Regions from separate parts of the Vibrio sp. ABH4_348 genome, predicted to be linked through region 2. Evidence: predicted binding sites of a transcription regulator. Region 2 holds the regulator's gene; each other region holds the start of a gene.
What was found. Region 2 encodes CRP, which controls carbon source genes, mostly activating them, when cyclic AMP is high. Its sites were predicted from a motif close to TGTGANNNNNNTCACA; they were not measured.
Positions count from the first base shown of each region.

Region 1: mlc (sugar metabolism global transcriptional regulator Mlc) is a predicted target of CRP. The motif match lies at 2,485-2,500, and genes of this name have one in related genera.
Region 3: recB (exodeoxyribonuclease V subunit beta) is a predicted target of CRP. The motif match lies at 5,383-5,398, and genes of this name have one in related genera.

Region 1 is NZ_JBSWVW010000001.1:1,903,390-1,911,363, forward strand. It holds gene ACXAFJ_RS08720 (chemotaxis protein CheV) at 1-923, opposite strand, end outside; gene mlc (sugar metabolism global transcriptional regulator Mlc) at 1,193-2,410, opposite strand; gene pyk (pyruvate kinase) at 2,799-4,241, shown strand; gene ACXAFJ_RS08735 (patatin-like phospholipase family protein) at 4,245-5,387, opposite strand; gene cydH (cytochrome bd-I oxidase subunit CydH) at 5,463-5,552, opposite strand; gene ACXAFJ_RS08745 (outer membrane beta-barrel protein) at 5,658-6,242, shown strand; gene ACXAFJ_RS08750 (dienelactone hydrolase family protein) at 6,436-7,332, shown strand.
Region 2 is NZ_JBSWVW010000001.1:2,671,908-2,679,881, forward strand. It holds gene ACXAFJ_RS12240 (ABC transporter ATP-binding protein) at 1-1,783, shown strand, start outside; gene ACXAFJ_RS12245 (TIGR02444 family protein) at 1,780-2,244, shown strand; gene ACXAFJ_RS12250 (hydrolase) at 2,257-3,225, shown strand; gene ACXAFJ_RS12255 (YheU family protein) at 3,306-3,524, shown strand; gene ACXAFJ_RS12260 (phosphoribulokinase) at 3,630-4,499, shown strand; gene crp (cAMP-activated global transcriptional regulator CRP) at 4,740-5,372, shown strand; gene ACXAFJ_RS12270 (2-oxoadipate dioxygenase/decarboxylase family protein) at 5,457-6,254, opposite strand; gene astD (succinylglutamate-semialdehyde dehydrogenase) at 6,265-7,719, opposite strand; gene astA (arginine N-succinyltransferase) at 7,742-7,974, opposite strand, start outside.
Region 3 is NZ_JBSWVW010000001.1:2,252,385-2,260,358, reverse strand. It holds gene ppk2 (polyphosphate kinase 2) at 1-177, opposite strand, end outside; gene ACXAFJ_RS10365 (copper homeostasis protein CutC) at 410-1,189, opposite strand; gene ACXAFJ_RS10360 (YebG family protein) at 1,210-1,515, opposite strand; gene recC (exodeoxyribonuclease V subunit gamma) at 1,732-5,256, shown strand; gene recB (exodeoxyribonuclease V subunit beta) at 5,562-7,974, shown strand, end outside.

The DNA.
Region 1 (7,974 bases), 770 kb from region 2:
CTGTCCTGCGCCACTTCCACCAGCAAATCCGGTTGGAACTTGGAGATAAATCGGTCACAACCTACTTTCTTCACCATGGCTTCGTTAAAGTTGCCACTCAATGAGGTGTTCAGGGTAATGTGCAATTTAGCCATACGGGGATCATTACGGATTTCATAGGTGAGCTTATAGCCGTCCATTTCCGGCATTTCCGCATCCGTGATTACTTGTAACAGCTCTTTATGGATGTCTTTGCCTTCATCGGCCCACGATTTCAGTAAATTCAAAGCTTCAAGGCCATCGCGACATTCAATAATATTGAGTCCGAGTTGAGACAAGGTTCCCTTCACTTGGTTACGCGCTGTTGATGAGTCATCGACAATCAAGACATTACGTCCCACCATCTCGTTCATCAAATCGTGGTCCAGTACTTCTTCTGAAATACTCACATCGTACTCGACAATTTCTGCCAAGACTTTCTCTACATCAATGATCTCAACGATGCGGCTACCTTCACTGTCTTTGAGCTCAGTGATGGCGGTCAAGTAGTTCGCTCTACCTGCTGTTTTAGGGGGTGGTTGAATCTCGGTCCATGCCGTGTTGACGATATTATTGACATGACCGACCAAAAAACCCTGAACGGAGCGATTGTACTCAGTAATAATCAGGTTCTCTTCCGGCTCTTCCAACCGCGTTGGCGGAAATCCAATGGCTTGGCGCAGGTCAATTACCGGCACTGATTGCCCACGAAGGGAGGCAACGCCAACAATATGATAGTGAGCACCTGGGAGCTTAGTAAGCGGTGGGACTTTAATGACTTCTCGAACTTTAAAGACGTTGATGGCAAAAACTTGGCGGCTGTTTAGTGAAAACAACAGCAGCTCGAGTCGATTCTCACCGACCAAGTTTGTACGCTGATCAACCGTGCTCAACACTCCGGACATAGATGTTCTCGAATTTATTGGTTTTTATAAAAAATAGCCTATGGGAGTAAACTAGGACAGAAAAACTCTAACTCTATTCGGCTATACCCAAACTAGAAACCAGCAGAAACACTGTAAACTCCACGGTAACTAATCAATTAATCTATCTATAAACAACAAATTAGCATGTTAAAACACTTAAAAAGTGCCAAGCACATTAAACGATAAAATAATGATCCAGTTCACATCGAGATAGCAAACTGTGAGCCAAAAGTGGCGAAAGCCTTGTGTTAGCCTTCCACAACTTTCATTAACAATGAGCCATCGTAAAGTGCCTGTTTGATCAATGCCGCACCAGGCATGGTTGCCTGTTTATAAAAGCGCGATTCCCCAATTTCCAAATCTTGTTGGTAAAAGGGAAGACATTGTTTCTTAACTTGTTCTTTAACGACGGGGTAGAGAATATCTTTAGCCTGATTGATAACGCCACCAATCAATACCTTTTCTGGGTTAAAGATATTGGTAATCATAGCGATTGCTGAGCCGAGGTGGACACCTAAGCGCTCAATGGCTTCTACACAGACATGGTCTCCATTTACCGCGGCGTCACACACATCTTCGATTGAAAACTCTTCGCTGTCAGACAAAATACAATCTTCGCCTTGAGCAATGCGATGTGCCACTTCGTTGCGCACCGCTTGAGAGCTCGCTAGAGACTCTAGCGTGCAAGGTTTGTCATCGTGGCAAGGGTGGCCGTTTGGATCGACTTGTACGTGTCCCATCTCACCGATATTGCCATTTCGGCCCAATAACACTCGACCATCAATGATAATACCTGCGCCTAATCCGTGGTGAATCGACATCAAGATAGAATTATCACAATCCTGCGAGTGACCGAACAAACGTTCCGCCAAGGCCCATGCGCGGGTATCGTTGGCCACAAAAACGGGCAGACCTGTCGCTTTAAAAATTTCAGGGCCTAATGCTAGGTTCTCAACGTTGTAGTGTGGCATTTTTAATACCACACCTTTTTCAGAATTCACTAGACCTGGAAGCGTAATCGCAATACTGGTGACACGGTCGAGCTGCTCAGCATAAGTTTGGAAAAACTCATCAATTTCATGCAGTAAACGAGCTAAGACGTCTTCCTGATCAATTTCATGAATGTCGATTTTGGTATCAATCAGAACGTCGCCGCCTAGCTCGTGCAACGCAATCGTCAGATAGCCGCGTCCAAGACGCATAGAGAGGAATTGCCAGCCTTGGTGGTTAACCTGTAAACCCACGGCCGGGCGACCACGAGTTGTCGCTTCTTGAACCGTGGTTTCATGTATTAGATGAGCATCGATCAATTCACGAGTTATCTTGGTGATACTGGCTGGCGCAAGTTCACTTTCTTTTGATAAATCGATACGCGAAATCGGCCCGCGCTTGTCGATGAGTTTGTAGACTCGGCCTGCGTTGACTTGCTTGATGTGGTCAATGTGACCAGGTTGAGCCATGTACATGAGAGGTTCCATAAAAACTTAACAATTAATTTTTTTACTTTGCGAAGTAATTGTGAAGTCTTTTGAACTTTACCCGTGACAACCATCACGGGAATTTCCAAAGAAATGGGCGCTGCATCCATAGTGACGAAAATCTCAACAAAGCCGTTGTTCACAAAACCAGAGTTTCACTTAACAAGAAGTTTTTATTTCCCGCGAGATATTAGTAGGTTAAGTAATCAACTTATCTGTGTTCCATCATTTTTGCTTCGCGCGGCATATACTGAAACAAAACACGCAAAAACTTTACACATAGCACTACTAGCTTACTGAAAAGAACCAAACTAAAAGGCACGATCACATTTAGATTCAGATACAGCACACCATTTATGCATTTAGGAGATTGTTTATGACAGCAAAACCAAGACGCACCAAAATCGTTACCACTCTGGGGCCATCCACGGATAAAGAAGGCATCTTAGAGGCCATTATTGAAGCTGGTGCCAATGTTGTCAGAATGAATTTCTCCCACGGAACACCCGAAGATCATCAACGTAGAGCATCTCAAGTTCGCACTCTGGCGGCCAAGCACAAACGTCAAGTGGCGATATTGGGTGACTTGCAAGGTCCGAAAATCCGCGTTGCCCGTTTTAAAAATGGCAGCGAACAACTCAAACCGGGGCAACCTTTTATCCTTGATTGCCAACTAGCTGACGATGACGGGGACGCCAACCAAGTTGGTTTGGACTATAAAGCGCTGCCCAACGATGTGTCGGCGGGTGATGTTCTGCTGCTGGATGACGGACGCATCCAACTCACGGTGACCGGAGTTGAAAGCAACCGAGTGTTAACCAAGGTATTGATTGGTGGCAAACTGTCGAATAACAAGGGCATTAACAAAAAAGGCGGCGGCCTTTCTGCCGATGCCTTAACTGAAAAAGACAAAAACGATATTCTGCACGCGGCAAAAATTGGCGTAGATTACCTAGCCGTTTCTTTCCCTCGTAATGGCGAGGATATGAAGTATGCACGACGCCTTGCCACTGATGCAGGTCTTTCTGCCAAGCTAGTTGCTAAAGTTGAACGGGCAGAAACCGTCTCTTGTATTGAAAACATAGACGACATCATCGAAGCCTCAGATGCGGTCATGGTGGCAAGGGGTGATTTGGGGGTGGAAATTGGTGACCCTGAGCTGATTGGCGTTCAAAAACAATTGATCAAACGTGCAAGAGCACTTAATCGCGCGGTGATCACTGCAACCCAGATGATGGAATCCATGATGGATAATCCAATGCCGACTCGCGCAGAAGTGATGGATGTGGCTAACGCAGTGCTAGATGGCACCGATGCGGTAATGCTTTCTGGAGAAACCGCCGCCGGTAAATACCCTGTCGAAACCGTGAAATCTATGGCGGAGGTGTGTTTAGGCGCAGAGAAAATGGCCGCAATCAACCGCACAGGATTTTCAACTGACGCGGTCTTTGAAAATGGCGAAGAAGCGATTGCTATGTCGACTATGTTCGCCGCCAACCACATTCCAAATGTCCGTGCGATTTTAACGCTCACTGAATCCGGTAGAACCGCGCTTATGATGTCGCGAATTCGCTCTGGTATTCCTATCTATGCGCTGTCACGAAATGAAGATACGCTCAACCGCATGGCCTTGTATCGCGGTGTCTATCCTGTCTATTTTGACACTCAAGATATGCATGGAGTCAGTGTTGCCAAGAGTGCTTGCCAGCACCTCAAACAAGAGCGACTCCTAAAAGAAGGCGACCTAGTGCTGATCACCCAGGGTGATGTGATGGACGTGGTAGGCTCAACCAACTGCTTAAGAGTATTAGAAGCCTAGGGCTTAATGGCGAGAAGAGTTTAAGGGCGCAAAACTCAACAAAAAGTTTTCGCCCGCCTTTAGTCCCAACTGATAGTCGTATTCGAGATCGGCTTTGCTGCTCATCAATGAAGATGAGCAAAGCGGAACACTTGGGTGTATTTCTATCACAAAGCAATCGTCGGGTGGGCGGTTTAAAAAATCGGCCGTCAGTGAGTAAGTCTGCAAGTGAACCATCAATAAATCTGCCAATGAAGAATCAATTTCCATTCCCAGTAAATGACTGAGACGATAAACATCGTCTGCCCCAAATAGCCAACGACCACCGTTGATAAGCTGTGAGTTGTTCAGCGTTTCTTGGCTCTTTGATAATCGAGTCCGGATAAATTCCTGCCAGTCTTGTTTCCACTGATTCAATTGCGTATCCCAGCCAACTTGAAGTTGATTAAGAGACTCTCGATACCACTCAAGCTTTTGCGTACTGGAGGGGTGATGAACCAATTCAGATTCTATGGCTTGTTCGTTGTCCAAGGTTTCGGTGCGAATCACCACAATACAGCGATTATTGTGACGCCATGCTTCTTGAACGGGAATCGCAGCCGATACACCGCCATCAATAAACCATTGGTCATTGATTTGTATTTCTTTGTCGTACAAACGAGGGATGGCACACGAAGCAAGCAGAACCTGCCGCCAGTTGTCTTGCAACATGGGTAAATACTGATCAACTAAACTGTCTCGATTGGTAACGGCAGCCACAGCTTTACGCTCGCCCAGAACGCGTCGCCCCATATCGAGATCAAGCTGATGTGGGTAATGGCAAATTTGTTCCAGCGCCCAATCCATATCGAGCATTTGCCGATTGCGAACGTAACCAAATAGTGAAAAGAACTCTGGTTGAGTAGTGATATCCAGCAGAAATTGATGACCCAGTTTGGGTTGGCGGCACAGATACGCGCAAAGATTAAGCGCACCAGCACTGGTGCCGTAAAACTGGTCGAACGAATCAAAGTTGGCCAATAACAAGGCATCAAGCACGCCAGCAGTGAATATTCCTCGCTGCCCTCCCCCCTGAGCCACAAGCGCTTGTTGTCCACTTACAAACAAGGCTAATCTATCTAGGTCAACGCTTGTTGCAATATCTGAGACTCGCCCTTTGTTGTCCATAGGCTATTGTCAGTTAGTGGCAATCAAATAAATTGGCGTTGATGAGTGATGTGGTTATGCAGTAATAAGTTAGAGCTAGGCTAAAACCGCGACGACACCAAAACCAATCAAGGCAGCAAAGGTAATTCCAACCACCAAAAGTGACATTTTGAGTTCAGTTTCCATATTAACCTCATAAATACTGTGAACATTTTTATGTTACCGTTTTGTTAGTATAGGTAAACAAGTCATGTTCACACTTATAAAACTTAGGTTTAGGAGATGTAAATTATGCGATTTCAGCCAAGAGTTTTAATGGTTTTACTTGGTTTATTTTCTGGTCAGGTCATGGCACAAGCTGTAATTACCGCACAAGGTGGAGTTGCGGTGGGAGGAAAAGTCATCACCAACTCCCAAGAAACACTATCACTCGACAGTGCTCCATCATGGTCTATTGCTGTTGAGCTTCCCGTACTAAATGGACATGCTGGATTTTTTTACAATCAACACACTCAAGACGTAGACGATATCAATCAATCACTTAATGCCAAGTACTTCCTATTTCAAAGTCGTGCCGACTACGAACTCAGTAATGACTGGCAAAGTTACTTAGGCATTGGCTTGGGCATCTCGCATTACGATGCATCTTGGGTTGACCAAAATACGCAATTTGCCACCAGTATCTTCACTGGTGTGGATTATAAAATGAATGACCATTTTGCAGTTACGGGTGCGTTGCGCTGGTTGGGAACCGCCGTCGACAACGACACTAGCGGCCAATGTGTGTTGCCGAGCGCCAATCCTTGCCAAATCAAATTTGAAACCGATTGGTTAAACCAAGCCTATATCAGTACGGGAATTCGAGTTTCGTTTTAGCATCGTTAAAATAATCAACTATCCTGAACCTTAGATTCTAAATCGACGTAAAACACGTTGGTCTGGGAGAATGGTTCTTGTAGCCAGAATCACTCGAGTCGTCCCGCTTTGGCTATGGATTGCCGATGGAAACGCTGTTGCCACATCGCGCACCGCAAGCAGTATTACCAAAGGCAAAGCTGGAGACAACAATATGAGCTCTAACGAACCTTCTCATCGCATTCCTCAAGAAGCATTCGATTGGTACGACGAATATGCCCACGGCGTAATAGATCGACGAGAATTCCTGTCGCGCCTCGCTGGACTGACAGCATTAGGATTCACCATGACTACGCTCACTGGTGCGCTAATACCAAATTACGCCAATGCCGAGCAAATCTCCTTTAACGATCCAGACATCAAAGCCAGTTTTGAAACCTTTCCGTCTCCGAAAGGACATGGAGAAGGCCGCGGTTATTTGGTTGTACCGACCAACCAAGGTGAAGGGCCTCTTCCGGTTGTACTGGTCGTCCACGAGAACAGAGGGTTAAACCCTTACATAAAAGATGTAGCTAGACGCGCCGCGAAAGCGGGATTTATTGCGTTTGCCCCAGATGCCCTACACCCGCTAGGTGGCTACCCAGGTAATGACGATGAAGGCCGGTCCATGCAAAAATCTTTGGAAAGACCGAAGATTGAACAAGACTTTATTGCCGCCGCACAATTTCTAAAAAACCATTCACTGAGTAACGGAAAATTGGGTGCGGTTGGCTTTTGTTTTGGTGGCTACGTGGTAAACATGCTGGCCGGAGTGCTCGGAGACGAACTCAACGCAGGTGCGCCCTTTTATGGAACTCCCGGCGATCCAAGCTTGAGAGAAAAAATCTCCGCACCGCTCCAACTACACTTTGCTGAACTCGACAAACGCGTCAATGCGACATGGCCAGAGTATGAAGCGGATTTGAAGCGATTGAACAAAGATTATCAAGCTTATATCTACCCACAAACCAACCACGGTTTCCACAATGATTCGACTGGACGCTTCAACCCTGAAAATGCAGATTTAGCATGGCAGCGCACTATGTCCTTTTTCAAAGAGAAGCTCGTTTAGGCTCTGTTAATCTGGGGTTACCGTGTGCGTAACCCTGTCTTTTAATGCAAAAGTCAAATCTGCCAGCTGTTTATATTGTTTCCATCAACAAGAGAACCATCTCTTTTTGACCTATTCATCCGAATAATACCCAAAATCTTGTAAAATATTGCTTAAAACATATGATAAGACATCAGATTTATATACTTATTCTTCAGCTTGGCGAAAAAACAAACACATGGGCAAGATTTTTTATAAAGTGTTTTCATCTAAAAACATAAGGTAAATCGGTTTATTCGTTCAAATCAAAACACCCCACCTCCCGATAGCACCAGTGAAAAGCACAGAAATGGGTTGATTAACTATTTCATTACCATTTTTACCAATTTATATCCTGTTGCGATTAACTAAGATAGTCGGTAGTCTCAATGCCACGCGTAGCTGAAAATTTCAGTTTTCGCAAACACACATCGTTAAACTAAGAACAATATTCTGAGTTTTCCAAATAACTATAAAATAAAAAACTATATATTGCTGACTTGTTGCAGTTTTTGATTGAGAAATAGAGCAATAGCCATTCTCATGACAAGTTAGCCACTTTAGATAGGATTTGGAAAATCCCAAGAAGCCCGCCACAGGCCTGCAAAATTGCAAACCTGTTGA
Region 2 (7,974 bases):
CAAAGATGAGCTGAGTGTGGATGCAGGTACCGCAAGTGTTCCCACACATTGGGAAATGGCTTGGGTTGCGCAGGAAACACCCGCAATCGACCGAACTGCATTGGATTATGTCATTGATGGCGACAGAGAATTTCGTCAATTGGAAGCAAAGCTGGTTGACGCTGAGGCTCAGGACAATGGCAACCTAGTCGCAGAATTACACGGTCATATTGAAACCATTGGTGGTTACAGCATTAAGTCCCGCGCGGCAGAGCTGCTTGATGGTTTGGGGTTTTCGCAAGCGCAAATGAGCTGGAATCTAACCCAGTTTTCCGGCGGCTGGCGGATGCGTTTAAATCTGGCTCAAGCGCTACTATGTCGATCTGATCTGTTGTTGCTCGATGAGCCCACCAACCACTTAGACCTAGATGCGGTTATGTGGCTCGAGCGATGGCTGCAAAACTATCCGGGCACCTTGGTTCTTATCTCGCATGACCGAGACTTTTTAGACCCGGTCGTCGGTCGAATTATTCATATCGAGAACCAAGCACTCAACGAATACACCGGCAATTATTCGTCTTTTGAAGAACAACGAGCTCAAAAGCTTATTTTGCAACAAGCGATGTACCAAAAGCAGCAAAAACAAATGGCGCACATGCAAAGCTACATCGATCGCTTCCGTTACAAAGCAAGTAAAGCACGGCAAGCCCAAAGCCGAATCAAAGCACTTGAGCGAATGGAGAAAGTGCTGCCAGCTCAATATGACAACCCATTCAGCTTTGAGTTTCGAGAGCCTAAATCACTACCTAATCCAATTATTATTATGGATGAGGTCTCTGCAGGTTATGGCGATAACGTCATCCTGGAAAAAATTCGTCTCAACCTTGTTCCTGGGAGCCGTATTGGCCTACTCGGTCGCAACGGAGCTGGCAAGTCGACACTCATCAAATTACTGTCTAAAGAGCTGCAAAGACAAAGTGGCGACCTGATGTATTCACAGGGTGTTCAGATTGGCTATTTTGCCCAGCACCAGCTTGAAACCCTTCACCCAGAAGAAACGCCATTGCAACACATGATGCAAATCGCACCGGATCAAACTGAGCAACAGTTACGTGATTACTTAGGTAGCTTTGGGTTTCAGGGTGACAAAGCGCTAGAAAAAGTCGGTCCGTTTTCTGGTGGCGAAAAGGCGCGTTTAGTCTTGGCATTGGTGGTCTGGACCAAGCCTAATCTATTGCTACTCGATGAGCCAACCAACCATTTGGATTTGGACATGCGCCAAGCATTGACGTTAGCCTTGCAAACCTTCGAAGGCGCTATGGTTATCGTAAGCCACGATCGATACTTATTAAGAGCCACAACAGATGATTTGTATTTGGTCCATGACAAACAAGTCGCGCCTTTCCAAGGTGACCTCAACGATTATTACAAATGGCTTACCGACCAACAAAAATTAGAGAAACAAGCAGACAAAGCCGACACTACCGTTAAATCTAGTGAAAACAGCGCTGCATCACGTAAAGAACAAAAACGACGCGAAGCGGAATTTCGAGCCCAGACCGCACCAATTCGAAAAAAACTGACTCAGCTGGAAAAAAAGATGGACAGTCTGACAGAGCGAGTGACGGTAGCGGAAACTGAGTTATCCGACACAAGCCTTTACGACGATAGCAACAAAATTCGACTCAACCAAGTATTATCGGAACAAGCCAGTTGTAAGAGTGAATTAGAACAGGTAGAAATGGAGTGGATGGCTCTGCAAGAAGAACTCGAATCCCTGGAGCAGGACTTTAATCAAGCATGACCGACACTCACGCACGCTTATCGCTCACCCTAGAGCATCTGTGGCAGTTTAGCCTGCAGTATTACAGCGTGCGTGAAGTAAAAGAAGCCTGCTTGAAACTGCAAAACCTCTATCATGGCAACGTCAATTTACTTTTGTTACTCAAGTTTTTAGATGAGCAAGGTATTGCGTTTGATCAGCAAAATTGGCATCAAGTGGAAGCATGTTTGGGCCGTTCTGAAGCCTTACTTACTCAGTATCGTGAACTGCGAAAAAAGATGAAAACACAAGCGCCGGATACCTTGTATCGCGAAGCGCTGCAGTTTGAACTTTTGCTAGAAAAACAGCAGCAGGCCGATTTAGTGGACTGTATAAACAGTCTACCGTTACAGGAAACTAGTGACCCTAGTTTAACTCTTGAATACTGCCAACAACTTGGCGCCGAGTCGTTCTATTCGTTTTTCAGCAAGCCTCGCCATTAATCTTAATCAATTATGATCCCATTTTTTCCCGCTACAGGGCTGAGCAATCCTCACACGCAAACACTGGCTCCTCGACTATTTCGAAAACGGCCACTTTTTCAGCCTATCTGGGACAGATACGAATTAACTGACGGCGATTTTATTGATCTTGCCTGGAGCTCACTCGCCGCGCAAACAAATACCGAAAAGCCTTTAATGATCTTGTTCCATGGCCTAGAAGGCAGTTTTTACAGCCCGTACGCCAACGGAATTATGAAGGCGTTTGTGGATCAAGGTTGGCATGCGGTAGTGATGCATTTTCGAGGCTGCAGTGGAGAAATCAATCGACTGGCCAGAGCCTATCACTCCGGTGAAATTGGCGATGCAACTTGGTTATTAGACTTGTTAGACAAGCGCGACCCATCGCAAACCAAAGTAGCAGTGGGTATTTCGTTGGGGGGCAATATGTTGGTTAACTATCTCGCCCACCAGCAAAATCATGCCAAACTCAATGCGGCTGCGGTGATATCCGCCCCGTTAGATTTAGCGGCCTGTTCCTGGCGTATCGAGCAAGGGTTTTCCAAGGTGTATCATCAGTACCTGTTGGGATCATTAAAGCGAAATGCGCTGCAGAAAGCAGAGTTAATCGAAAATACTTTGGGTATAGATGGAGCTAGCATCAAGCGAATACAGCGTTTGTGGGAGTTTGACGACAAACTCACTGCTCCATTACACGGGTTTGATGGCGCTAAAGATTACTACTCACGTTGCTCAGGGCTTGGCAAACTAGACAGAATCAAAACTCCGACACTTATCGTTCACGCGAAAGATGATCCCTTTATGACATCAGACGTGATCCCCAACTTTGAGCTGCCAAGCTGTATTGACTATCAATTACTTACACATGGTGGCCATGTCGGTTTTGTTTCGGGTTCTTTGTTGCGTCCCAAAATGTGGCTTGAGGAAATGCTGCCAAGCTACTTCTCAGGTCACCTAAAGTAATAGACGACAACCTTACCTACTGATACCTCTGTCAAGATTAGATAGAATATCGTTAACTTTGATAAACCCAAAAGACACTCATGATTGTACCGTGGCAAGATATTCAACCTGATACGCTGGAAAACTTAATTCGAGAGTTTGTGCTCCGAGAAGGAACCGATTACGGTGCAAGCGAAGTGTCGTTAGAGCAAAAAATCGAAGCCGTTGCCCAACAGCTCAAATCGGGTGAAGCCGTCGTTGTGTTTTCAGAGTTGCATGAAACCGTCAATATCCAGCTCAAAAATCAGTTTTCGGGATAAACCCCGCTCGCGAAACCAGCAAACTTTTTGTTACATCCATGACATAGTTTTGCACCATGTTATAGTGGCGTTCGCTTACAAATTTGACCACAAAGGTTTGATATTATGTCTGCAAAACATCCGATTATTGCGGTAACAGGTTCATCTGGAGCAGGAACCACCACCACGTCCGAGGCATTTAGAAAAATGTTCAATATGATGGACATTAAGCCGGCATGGGTTGAAGGTGATAGCTTCCACCGTTTTACGCGCCCGGAAATGGATGTAGAGATCCGCAAAGCAAGAGAGCAAGGTAGACATATCAGTTACTTTGGCCCGGAAGCCAACGATTTTGGTGCGCTTGAAGAGTTCTTCCGAAAGTACGGCAATCAAGGCGAAGGTCAAATTCGACGTTATCTCCATACCTTTGATGAAGCGGTACCTTACAATCAAATGCCCGGCACATTCACCCCTTGGCAAGACCTTCCACAAGATTCCAACGTTCTGTTTTATGAAGGATTGCACGGTGGTGTGGTTACCGATGATGTCAATGTCGCTCAGCACGTCGATTTTCTAATTGGAATGGTGCCCATCGTCAACTTGGAATGGATTCAAAAGTTTGTTCGTGATACTCGAGATCGCGGGCATTCTCGCGAAGCGGTGATGGATTCAATCGTGCGCTCGATGGACGATTACTTAAACTTCATCACACCACAATTTTCTCGTACCCATATCAACTTCCAGCGTGTGCCGACGGTTGACACCTCCAACCCATTAAACGCTAAAGGCATCCCAAGCTTAGATGAAAGCTTCGTTGTTATTCGATTACGCGGCATCAAAAACGTCGATTATCCTTACCTACTGGCAATGATTGACGGTTCCTTTATGTCTCGTCACAACACCATTGTGGTGCCAGGTGGTAAAATGAGTTTTGCGATGGAGCTCATTGTTCGACCAATTTTGCAACAATTGATTGAAACTGGGAAAATTGGCTAAGTCTCAGATAAATCAGACTGTTTACTTTTCATACCGTGAACATGTGCACATTTTTGCGTAGACATTTCGCGTTATGAAACGATTAAAATCAAGAAATCGTCCCTAAAAACCGCTACTATGGTAGCCGATAGACAAGACAGCTTGCAGCTTTCCAAGACTACTCTTATGCTAGGAGGTTCATTAAGAGCCTCGCTACAACATGGAAAGCGGCGAGCATACCTGCAGAGGAAGTGAGATATTATGGTTCTAGGTAAACCTCAAACCGACCCAACGTTAGAATGGTTTCTTTCACACTGTCATATTCATAAGTACCCTTCAAAAAGCACCCTTATTCACGCAGGTGAAAAAGCTGAAACTCTTTACTACATCGTAAAAGGTTCTGTTGCGGTACTCATCAAGGACGAAGAAGGTAAAGAAATGATTCTTTCTTACCTTAACCAAGGTGATTTCATCGGTGAGCTAGGTCTTTTCGAAGAAGACCAAGAGCGTACTGCATGGGTTCGTGCTAAATCGCCTTGTGAAGTGGCTGAAATTTCGTTTAAGAAATTCCGTCAACTTATCCAAGTTAATCCAGACATCCTGATGCGTTTATCTTCGCAAATGGCTCGTCGTCTTCAAGTAACTAGCCAAAAAGTTGGTGACCTTGCATTCTTGGACGTAACTGGCCGTATCGCGCAAACGCTACTAAACCTAGCAAAACAGCCAGATGCGATGACGCACCCAGACGGCATGCAAATCAAGATCACTCGTCAAGAAATCGGCCAAATCGTTGGTTGTTCTCGCGAGACAGTAGGTCGTATCTTGAAAATGCTAGAAGAGCAGAATCTAATTTCAGCACACGGTAAAACTATCGTTGTGTACGGTACTCGCTAATTAGCTAGCACCCACTCGATACTAATGTCGATATTGAAAGCCACCGGGTAGTCGGTGGCTTTTTTATTTCCAACGGGTTTAGAATTATTTGCCTAAATCCGTGCTCTCAAAAATTTTATCTGCCGACGCTTCCACAAAGCCCTGATACAAATCTCCAGTGCGGTCGATATAACGCTTAGCAAACTCGTAAAAACCACCAGGAATTAAATGCTCTTGCCTCTCAAACAGGACAGGTACCCTATCCGCCATCGTAGCCGATTGTTCCAGATACACATCAGGTGAACCTTTCACTTCCCCACCAGATTGATTGACAGAAAAACCATGCTGAGTGAGCGACGAGTTAACCTGTTCAACCTCGTCATATTGATTAAGCTGATTGACAGAAACCGTGAAGTGATTTGCGCCGTATCCATGAGCGGCTACCCAAGCAGCGTATTCGCTTTCCTCAGCCAAGGCCTGGTAGGTTGCCAAGTCTAATTCCCAAGGTCTTCCCGACCACAAGAAATTTTCATTAGCGAAATACGATTGCGGTATTTGCTCTATTAATTCGAAAACTGTGTCTCGCAGCTTGGTGGTGCATTCATCCAAACACAACTCGCTGATAAACACCTTAGGCAAATTTTTATCTTGGTGTTCAAAATGGCGAGCATTGAGTTTTTTACTCTCAAATCGATAGCTGTCCGCCGCGTAATAACCTACTTTTTCAAATGGTGCCGCCAGTACATCTAACCCAGTTTTAGGGGTTGCAAATGTTCTCAGTGCGATATGGTCATTGATAAGTGGTTCAGATTCCGTCAACAAATGATGCACGGCCTTGGCAGAAGGGCAAAGGCGCTCTACGTAGTCTTGCCAAAGTCTTTCAAATAAGTACTGAGCTTCCATGAGTTCCTTCTTATACTAAGTTCACACCAGGTAAAAGTGTGTCAGGCAATATGGGTTGCTGACCTTCGATTGAGGCCATGGGGTAAGCGCAATAGTCCGCCGCGTAGTAAGCACTGGGTCTAAAGTTACCCGATGCACCCGGGCCACCAAACGGTGCATCGCTGCTGGCTCCTGTTAGAGGGCGATTTCGATTGACGATACCAGCGTAAGATTCTTGCAAAAACTGCTGCCACTGCTCGTCCTTGGTTGAGATTAGCCCTGCCGACAGCCCAAAACGTGTCTGATTTGCCAGTTTAATCGCGTGTTCAAAATTTTTGCTGCGATGAATCTGCAACATGGGGCCAAATACTTCTTCATCTGCCGCACCTTCCACGTTTGTCATATCAATAATACTTGGGGACAGCACGGCAGCACCTGTTGTTTGGCCGGTGAGTAACACTCTTCCCCCCAATTGGATGAGACTATCTTGAGCAGCAAGGACGTGATTGGCCGCTTGCGCAGATATCATGGCACCATAAAAGACGTCTTTTTTGGGATTGCCTACCGTTAACTGACTAGCAGCTTCAACCAATCGAGTAATCAATTGATCGCCCTTTTTTCCTTCAGCGACAATCAGACGACGAGCACAAGTACACCGTTGACCGGAACTCAAAAAGGCAGATTGAATGATGGTGTAGACCGCCGCATCAAGCTCGCCATAAGCATCTGAAACCACTAACGGGTTGTTGCCACCCATTTCCAACGCCAACATTTTGTTAGGTTTCCCTGCCAATGCTTGATGAATTTTGTGGCCAGTTTCCGCACTTCCGGTAAACAAGACTCCCGACACGTGAGTGTGATTGACTAATGCCACCCCCGTTTGCTGCTCACCTTGTACTAAATTAATTACACCATCGGGCAAGCCGACCTCTTGCCATACTTTCACCATAAGCTCCCCCACCGCTGGTGTTAGTTCAGAAGGTTTAAAAACAATAGTATTGCCTGCAATAAGCGCCGGCACTATGTGACCGTTAGGCAAGTGCCCAGGAAAATTGTAGGGACCAAAAACGACCATGACACCAATGGGACGATGACGAAGTGCTGTAGTCTGCTCCCCTTGAGTGCGAACGGCTTCTCCAGTCCGTGATTGGTAGGACTCGATTGAAATGGCGATTTTGTTGGTCATAGCTGTCACTTCGGTTTTCGCTTCCCAAAGTGGTTTGCCGGTTTCATCACTAATGAGTTTGGCTAACTCTGCGCTTTTATCTGTTAACGTATTAGCAAATTTCTTTACCAGCTCTACTCGTTTTGTAAGCTCGGTTGCCCGCCAAACTGGAAAAGCCTGAGTGGCAGCTATAACAGCAGCCGATACTTGCTGCTCGGTCGAACACTTTCCCTGCCAAATTGTTTCTTCGGAATACGGATTGGTCGAGATTAAGCTACCGCCGTCTCCTGAAACCCATTTACCACCAATGAATACACTCATCATTGTTCTCCTATTCGCGTTATTACCCAATAGGGCTAATACGAACCCAGTCCCCCGAAGTGACTTTAAGCGCTTGAGCAACTTCAGCGGTTAAAATTGCCGAATCACTTTCGCCATCTAAGCCTATCGTCGCAACCGTTGCTCTAAACTGTTCAAAACTGGTATTACAAATTAGATAAGGTTTGGCGCTGCTGTGTGTCGAGATCACCACTTGGGCGCGAAACGAACTGCGCACCGTTTCAATCTGATTTAGGT
Region 3 (7,974 bases), 420 kb from region 2:
TAGTTTTTCTGTAATGCGTTTGATGACACCACCTTTACCTGCCGCATCTCTGCCTTCAAAGATAACCACTACTTTTAACCCATTGGCTTTGACCCACTCTTGCAGTTTAACCAGCTCAATTTGCAGATGTTCCAACTCAGATAGATAGGTCTTTTTACTCAGTTTTTTGTCAGCCATAACAGGTCGCTCAAAAGTGGGGTTAATTCAAGATAGCGACAAAAATGGCGCAAAAGCAAAACTCGATTTGAGATTATTGAGCCATGTAGGCAATCACAAGCCAAATACGATGATTAATGAGAGTCGAGATGGCGAGAGAGTAATTGTCAGTGCGATGAAAAAAACGCAATGAAAGAAAGGAAAACAAGAGTTTGGAAGCGTGAAGGGCAAACTGAAAACCCTATAACGAGATTTAATCGAAAGCTCTTAGGTTTTCAACCACTTGCTGAATACGCTGCATACAGGTGACTTCGACACTGCCATCTTGGTTGTCATGACTTCCCATGCTTGGCTTTTGGTTGCGGTATTGCATGGCACTTGGCCTCAATACCTTGCCCGACAAATGGACTTCATGACATTGCGTGGCGGAAACAACTTGAGCAACGTTTTCGGCATTGATACCACAGCCGGGCATAACCGATAAGCCGTCACCAGAAAATTGCTGCCAGGTTTTAATGGTCGGCAGTCCGTTTAGCACATGGTCGGCTTGGCCAGAGGTTAATACCCTTTCTACGCCCAGTTCAATTAAGCGGTCAATGGCTTGCAGTGGTTCTTGGCACAAGTCGATGGCTCGGTGAAAGGTGACACCAAGTCCCAGTTGTTTGGCCTTGCTACAAAGCGGTTCGACGATGGCGCTATCAAGGAGAGCATGAGGGTTCAATGCACCAATCACAACACCTTGTAACCCCGCGTTTTTGGCGGTTTGAATATCGGCCAACATGGATTGCAGATCAAATCGGTCGAAGACAAAGTCACCGGCTCGAGGGCGAATCATGGCGTAAGTAGCAATCTGACGGCCAGAATGCTGTTCATACTCGCGTAGGTAGTGAGCCGTTTGCTGCATTTGCCCTGCACTCGGCGTTAGCCCTCCAAGGGCGAGAGCAGAGCACAGCTCGATTCGCGATGCTCCGCCTTTGACTGCTGCAGTCAACGATTCTGCATTGTCGATGCAGACTTCTACCGTCACCATCACCCAAGGACTCTTAGAGTGAATTAAGCGGCGTCTTGGTTAGAATCAGCTTCTTCCGCTGCGTCTGTTTTGACTGCCTTAGGCTTCTTTGGTGCTGGCTTGCGTTTTGCGCCCAGCGCATACAGGACTTCTTCTTTATTTTGCGCAAGGAACATGGCTAAGTTTTCGCGGTGGCCTTCGTCTTCAACCAGTTCGCTTTTGCCTAACAATTCGAAGAGTTCATCTGCCATATCCAGCATTTTGTCATAAGCATCTGCTTCTGCTTTTGAGGTAAATGTCATCTTCTCTTCTCCGTTACGTTCTACCACGTACTTGACGATAACAGCCATGGTTCATCCTCTAACTTGAAATGAAAAATAATTACTGGTTGTTTATACAGTTTGTGTTAGGTGAAGTCCAGAGTGAGGTAGTGAGAGTGTGCAGTGAGCAAGCGGTCTGCGCAAAAATTGTGTGTTTGATCTGCGTCGCTATGCTTGTCGGGTTTTTTAGCGTCGGTGGTGTGGTAGTCTCAAGGTTAACTTCGCGTAACCATAGGTAATACATCGGTGTTCACGATTTATCATTCAAATCAGGTGGATGTACTGAAATCGTTGTTGGTTGAGTTAATCAAGCGGCAGCCTTTAGACAATCCATTCCAAGCTGAACAAATCTTGGTACAAAGCCCAGGTATGTCGCAGTGGTTGAAGATGGAACTCGCCTCTGAACTCGGTGTTGCCGCTAATATTAACTTTCCCCTGCCTGCGACCTTTATTTGGGAGCAGTTCACACATGTGTTAACCGATGTTCCGCAACGCAGTGCGTTTAACAAGGAATCGATGACATGGAAATTGATGTCGCTGCTGCCAAGCTTGTTAGCGCAAGAAGAATTTGCCGATTTAGCTCAGTATCTCGCGGAAGATGAAGACGGTTCGAAGCTCTATCAGCTGTGTGGAAAAATTGCTGATCTGTTTGATGGCTACCTGGTTTATCGCCCAGAGTGGATTGCCTCTTGGGAGGCAGGGATTGAGGTTAAAGAACTGGCCGGAGAGCAGCCGTGGCAACCTATTTTATGGCGTGCGCTGTATCATCACACAGTTGCCTTGGGACAATCGCCGTACCATCGCGCCAATTTGTACGACGATTTTCTCGACACACTGAAACACCGACAAGAGCCGATTGCTGGCTTACCGCCGCGCCTTTTTGTGTTTGGTATTGCCGCGTTACCGGAAAAATATTTGGAATCCTTGTGTGCGCTGGGCAAGTTCATCGACGTGCATCTGATGTTTACCAACCCATGTCAGTATTACTGGGGAGAGATACGCGACCAGAAATATTTAGCCAAACTGGCCAACAAGTATCGCCAGCGCATCGATTGGCAAAATATATACACAGGATTGTCTTCACTGGAAAGCCAAGACAAAAAAACACAGTCTGACTATGCAACGACAGCGGGTTCACTCGATTCAGACTTACACGCCCTAGAAACGGGCAATCCGCTGTTGGCCTCGCTTGGCAAACTTGGCCGTGACAACTTGTATCTTATGTCACAGTTGCAGGCGGCTGAAATCGAAGCTTTTGTCGACATTGAACCGCAAACTCTGTTACAGGCGATTCAATCGGATATTCTCAATCTTACTCATCATCAAGATGACAGCAAACTCACTGACAGCAGCCACAAATTTGCTTTGGATAAACTGGACGACAGTTTGTCCTTTCATGCCTGTCATAGTCCTATGCGGGAAGTAGAAGTACTGCATGATTACTTGTTACATCGCTTTCAAGACGATCCAGAGCTCAAGCCCAAAGACGTGATTGTGATGGTGGCGGACATCAATGCTTACAGTCCGGCGATTCAAGCGGTATTTGGTAACGCGAGTGGCCGCCGTTATATTCCTTTTTCAATCTCCGACCGAAGTGCTGATGTTGAGCACGCCGTCTATCAAGCTTTGCTCACAGTGCTTAATTTACCAAGTAGTCGCGGTTTGGCTTCTGAATTATTGGAGCTGTTGGAAACGCCGGCAATTTTGGCCAAATTTGAGATCAGCCAAGATGAGTTTCAGCTGGCTAAACGCTGGGTTGAAGAAGCGGGGATTCGTTGGGGACTGAATCAAGACACCGCGAGCGACTTTGAAGTGCCGAGCTGCCATTACAATACGTGGCAATACGGAATCAAACGCATGTTGCTCGGCTATGCCATGGAGCCAGGCGCAGGTTTGGTGTTTGAGGGGGATGATGCCATCGCGCCCTACAGCGAAGTTCAAGGGTTGCAAGCCGATCTCGCCGGAAAATTGGCAGAGTACATCGACAACATCGCGTTTTACCGCAGCCAATTGAACAAAACACAAAGCATTCAAGATTGGCGTGAACTGCTACGTGGCATTGTTGACGATTTATTCCACGTCGAGTTGGATGAAGAAGTTGCCTTAAATCAAGTGCTAGAAATCGCCAGCGCGCTTGAGCAGCAGTTAAAAGAAGCCAATTGGAATGAGCCGTTGGCGCCTTCCATTTTTGTTGAATACCTGCAAGACAAATTGGTCAACTCCAGAATCAGCCAGCGCTTCTTAGCGGGACAAGTTAATTTCTGTACCTTGATGCCAATGCGGTCAATTCCGTTTAAACAGGTTTGTTTGCTTGGCATGAACGATGGAATTTACCCAAGGCACGTCCCTAAAGATGGTTTTGATTTAATGGTTGGACGAGAGCGGCAAGGCGACCGATCGCGCCGTGACGACGATAGGTATCTGTTCCTCGAAGCCTTGATTTCCGCGCAACAAAGCTTGTACATCAGTTATGTTGGCCGCTCTATTCAAGATAATAGTGAGCGCATTCCGTCGGTGTTGGTTTCTGAGTTGATGGAGTACTGTGAACAGAACTATTGTTTGGTAGACGAACAAAGGTTGGATAGTGACAGCTCGGGTAAATCCCTATTAAGCAAGTTGTGTGTTGAACATACCATGACGCCCTACAGCAGAGCTGCGTTTGTCAATGCTCGTCCGAGCTTTGCGAACGAATGGTTGCCTTTGGTTAACTTTTTAGGAGATGGAAACCTTAGTAGCGTACCTACAAACTCTGCTTTTGAACTTGAGTGGGGAACGCTGCTTGAGCTGCAAGCACTTGAGTTGGCAGAGTTGCAACGTTTTTGGCGACTGCCCGTGGAATACTTCTTCCAGCGACGTCTAGGTGTCCGGTTTGATAAAGACCAAGTTCAACTGCTGGACGAAGAGCCATACCGCCTAAGTGGCTTAGAACGCTATCAACTAAACTCTCAATTATTAGATACCCTGTTAGAGAACCCTTCTTCAAAGCAAAACACGTCCGGTTCAGAAGCGGAATCGCAGAGCTATCAACAATTGCTGGATTCACTATCTTTAACGCAGCGCGCACAGGGAAAACTGGCGTTTGGTGAATTTGGTGACTTGGATTTTCGAGAGAATCAATCGCTCATCGAGCAATTGGTTGGCGCGATTCAGCCGTTTGTATATCAACCCTTGGATGACCAAGAATTGCGCTTAACCATAGTAACACCGTGGGGTAAAGCGCTAAGGTTGCAAGGGTGGATCACTCAGCGTTATCAAAGTGGTGTGATTCGAATTAGAACCAGCAAGTTGCGCGCACAAGATGTGTTGGCGGCTTGGATTGATCATTTATCTCTGGCAGCTATGGGTGCGAGTCAAGTTACCCATCTGTTTGCTGTTGAATCTAAAAAAGGCCAAAGCACGGTGGTCCATAAAACGTTTCCAGTCATGGGCGATCCTCAAAGTGCTCAGCGGTTATTACAAGATTATGTGACGTCGTTTTTTGAGGGTAACCGTAAGCCTCTGGCGTATTTCCCGAGAACTGCACTAGCAGGGATTGAAGCCAACTTTGTACGCGGCAAATGGACTGAGCCAGATCTGGAGAAAATGCAAAGTAGAATGAAAAGTGCTTTTGAGCCTGGTTTTAATGTGGGTGGGGAAGGAGACGATATCTACATTGCTAGGATTTGGCCGGAGTGGGAAGACACTCTTGCAGAGCAAGTACTAGCAAATGCTAGGGAGTTTCTGGAAGTTGCGAGAATGTCGTTGGTTGATTACAAAAGAGAAGAAAGGTGAGGTGGCCGTCAGGTCATCATTATAGTGTGTAGGGTGTGTCTGATCGGCCACAGGGTCAGAGGGACCACATAGGGTTGAGTTGGTTACCTCGTAGCGCAGAGTCTACGAGTGACGACGGGGGAAATCCGTGATTCAACTCTCAACCAAGGATCTTGCGGCGATTAAAAGTCGATGAGATTTCAACTCCTTAGTGTTGATCACACTTTACTATTTTACTCGGCTATTGTTTTTCGTTGCCGTTATCTGGCTTTACCTAGGTGTGTCTTTGTAGAGACATGGCTAATTAGAAATAAATGAGGTTTCAAATGAGTTCACTCTCCACACCGTCGCAGCTGGACACCTTGTCATTTCCACTGCACGGTGCTCGCTTAATTGAAGCGTCAGCCGGAACCGGTAAAACCTTTACCATCGCCGGTTTGTATTTACGCTTACTGTTGGGACATGGCGACGATCAAACTAAACACGCCAACCCCCTTTCGGTAGAGCAAATATTGGTAGTGACCTTTACCGAGGCAGCAACCGCAGAGCTTAGAGACAGAATTCGGCAGCGAATCCACAGTGCTCGACTGGCGTTTAGCCGAGGAGAGAGCAGCGATCCGGTAATTGCACCATTGTTGCAACAAACCGACGATCATGACTTGGCGGCTCGGCTTCTGCTTCAAGCCGAGAGGCAAATGGATCAAGCGTCGATCTTTACCATTCACGGATTCTGCCAACGCATGCTAACGCAACATGCTTTTGAATCCGGCAGTCGTTTCCAACATGAGTTTGTCACGGATGAAACCGAATTAAAGCAGCTGGTTGTAGCTGACTTTTGGCGTAGCCAGTTCTACCATCTCCCTTTGCCCCTAATTAAACAAGTTCGTGATAACTGGGCAACCCCTTATGAACTTGCAAAGGAAATTTCAGGTTTTCTTAGTGGGCCACTGCCGCAGTTTTTAGGCGACTATCAAGATCAAGAGCTGACTCAAGCCTATCAAAGCAACTTAGAATCGCTGGCGGCGCTCAAGAAGCAATGGCTAGCCAATGTTGAGGACATCGCCAGCTGTATTGCCAACTCGGATGTCAGTAAGCGCAGTTATAGCAAAACCTCTCTTCCCAAATGGATAGCGGCAGTCAGTGCTTGGGCTGAACAACCAACCGAAGGCTTGGCTGTACCAGATGAGCTCAAAAAGTTCAGTCAGTCAGAACTGTTGGCGAAAACCGCGAAAGGACAAGCGCCAGAGTTGCCGATATTTGTTGCGATAGAATCGTTGACCGAGCGACCAGCTTCCATCAAACCCATTATTTTGGCGCGTGCCATCAAAGATTGCCGAGAGCGGCTTGCCAAAGCCAAGCAGCGGCAACACTGGCTGTCTTTTGATGACTTACTGGGTCATTTGGCGACGGCGCTAAACAATCCACAAGGTGAGACGTTAGCGCAGCGAATTCGCGAGCAATATCCGGTCGCGATGATAGATGAGTTTCAAGACACCGATCCACTTCAGTACCAAATTTTTCAAAAGGTGTATTTGCAGCACCCAGATTGTGGCTGGTTTATGATTGGCGATCCGAAACAAGCGATTTACGGATTTCGCGGTGCAGATATCTTCACTTACATTCAAGCCCGTAATCAGGTCAGTGCTCACTACACCTTGTCTACCAATTGGCGCTCAACGTCAGACATGGTGTCCGCGGTCAACGACGTATTTTCGCAAGCCAGTTCGCCCTTCATGTACGATGACGATATTCCTTTTTATCCAGTCAATGCTCGCCCTAACGGTGAGCAAAGTTATTGGCAACAAAATGGGCAGCGACAAGCGGCGTTGGAATTCTGGCTCGATGAAGAGCAAGAGTTAACCTCAAAAACGCAATATCAAGTTGCTATGGCGGAAGCCTGTGCCAATCATATTCATCGAATCTTAGCGTTGTCACAGCAGGGGGAAATCGAATTGGTGGCAGATTCGAAACCCCACAGCGTGAAACCAAGCAATATTGCGGTATTAGTGAGAACGGGCAGCGAAGCGAAATTAGTCAAAGAACAACTGGCAAGGCAGGGCATTGCTAGCGTGTATCTATCTAATCGTGATAGCGTATTTCAAAGTGAAGTAGCCACTGAACTCACGCGAATTATGCCTGCGGTCATGCACCCTGAAGATGAAAGTAAAGTTCGCGCTGCGATGGCCTCATCGCTATTTAATTATCCGCTCGATCAGCTGTTTCACTTTTTTGAAAACGAAGCGGAATGGGATGCGATTGTTAATCGGTTTAAGCAACTCAGAGTGACGTGGCTGCAACGTGGTGTTCAGCCGATGTTGAGGCTGTTATTAAACCAGTTTTCATTAGCGCAAACCTTATTGAGCAGTCATTTCGGTGAGCGAGGGATGACCGACTTTCTGCATTTGTCGGAGTTATTGCAGCAAGCCAGTCAAACATTAGAAAGTCCCACGGCATTAATCCGATGGTTGTCTGATGCCATTTTACAAGCGGAGACTGGAAATTCAGATGAAGCGATTCAACGACTTGAATCTGAGCGCGATCTGGTCAAAGTGATCACTATTCACAAATCCAAAGGATTAGAATACGACTTGGTGTATTTGCCCTTTGCCTTTAATTATCGAGAAGCCAATCAAGCGAAGTTTTTTGACAGCGATGCCAAGCAAACTTACCTAGATATTGAACAGCAACCAGAATCGATACAGTTAGCAGACAATGAGCGACTAGCCGAAGATCTACGAC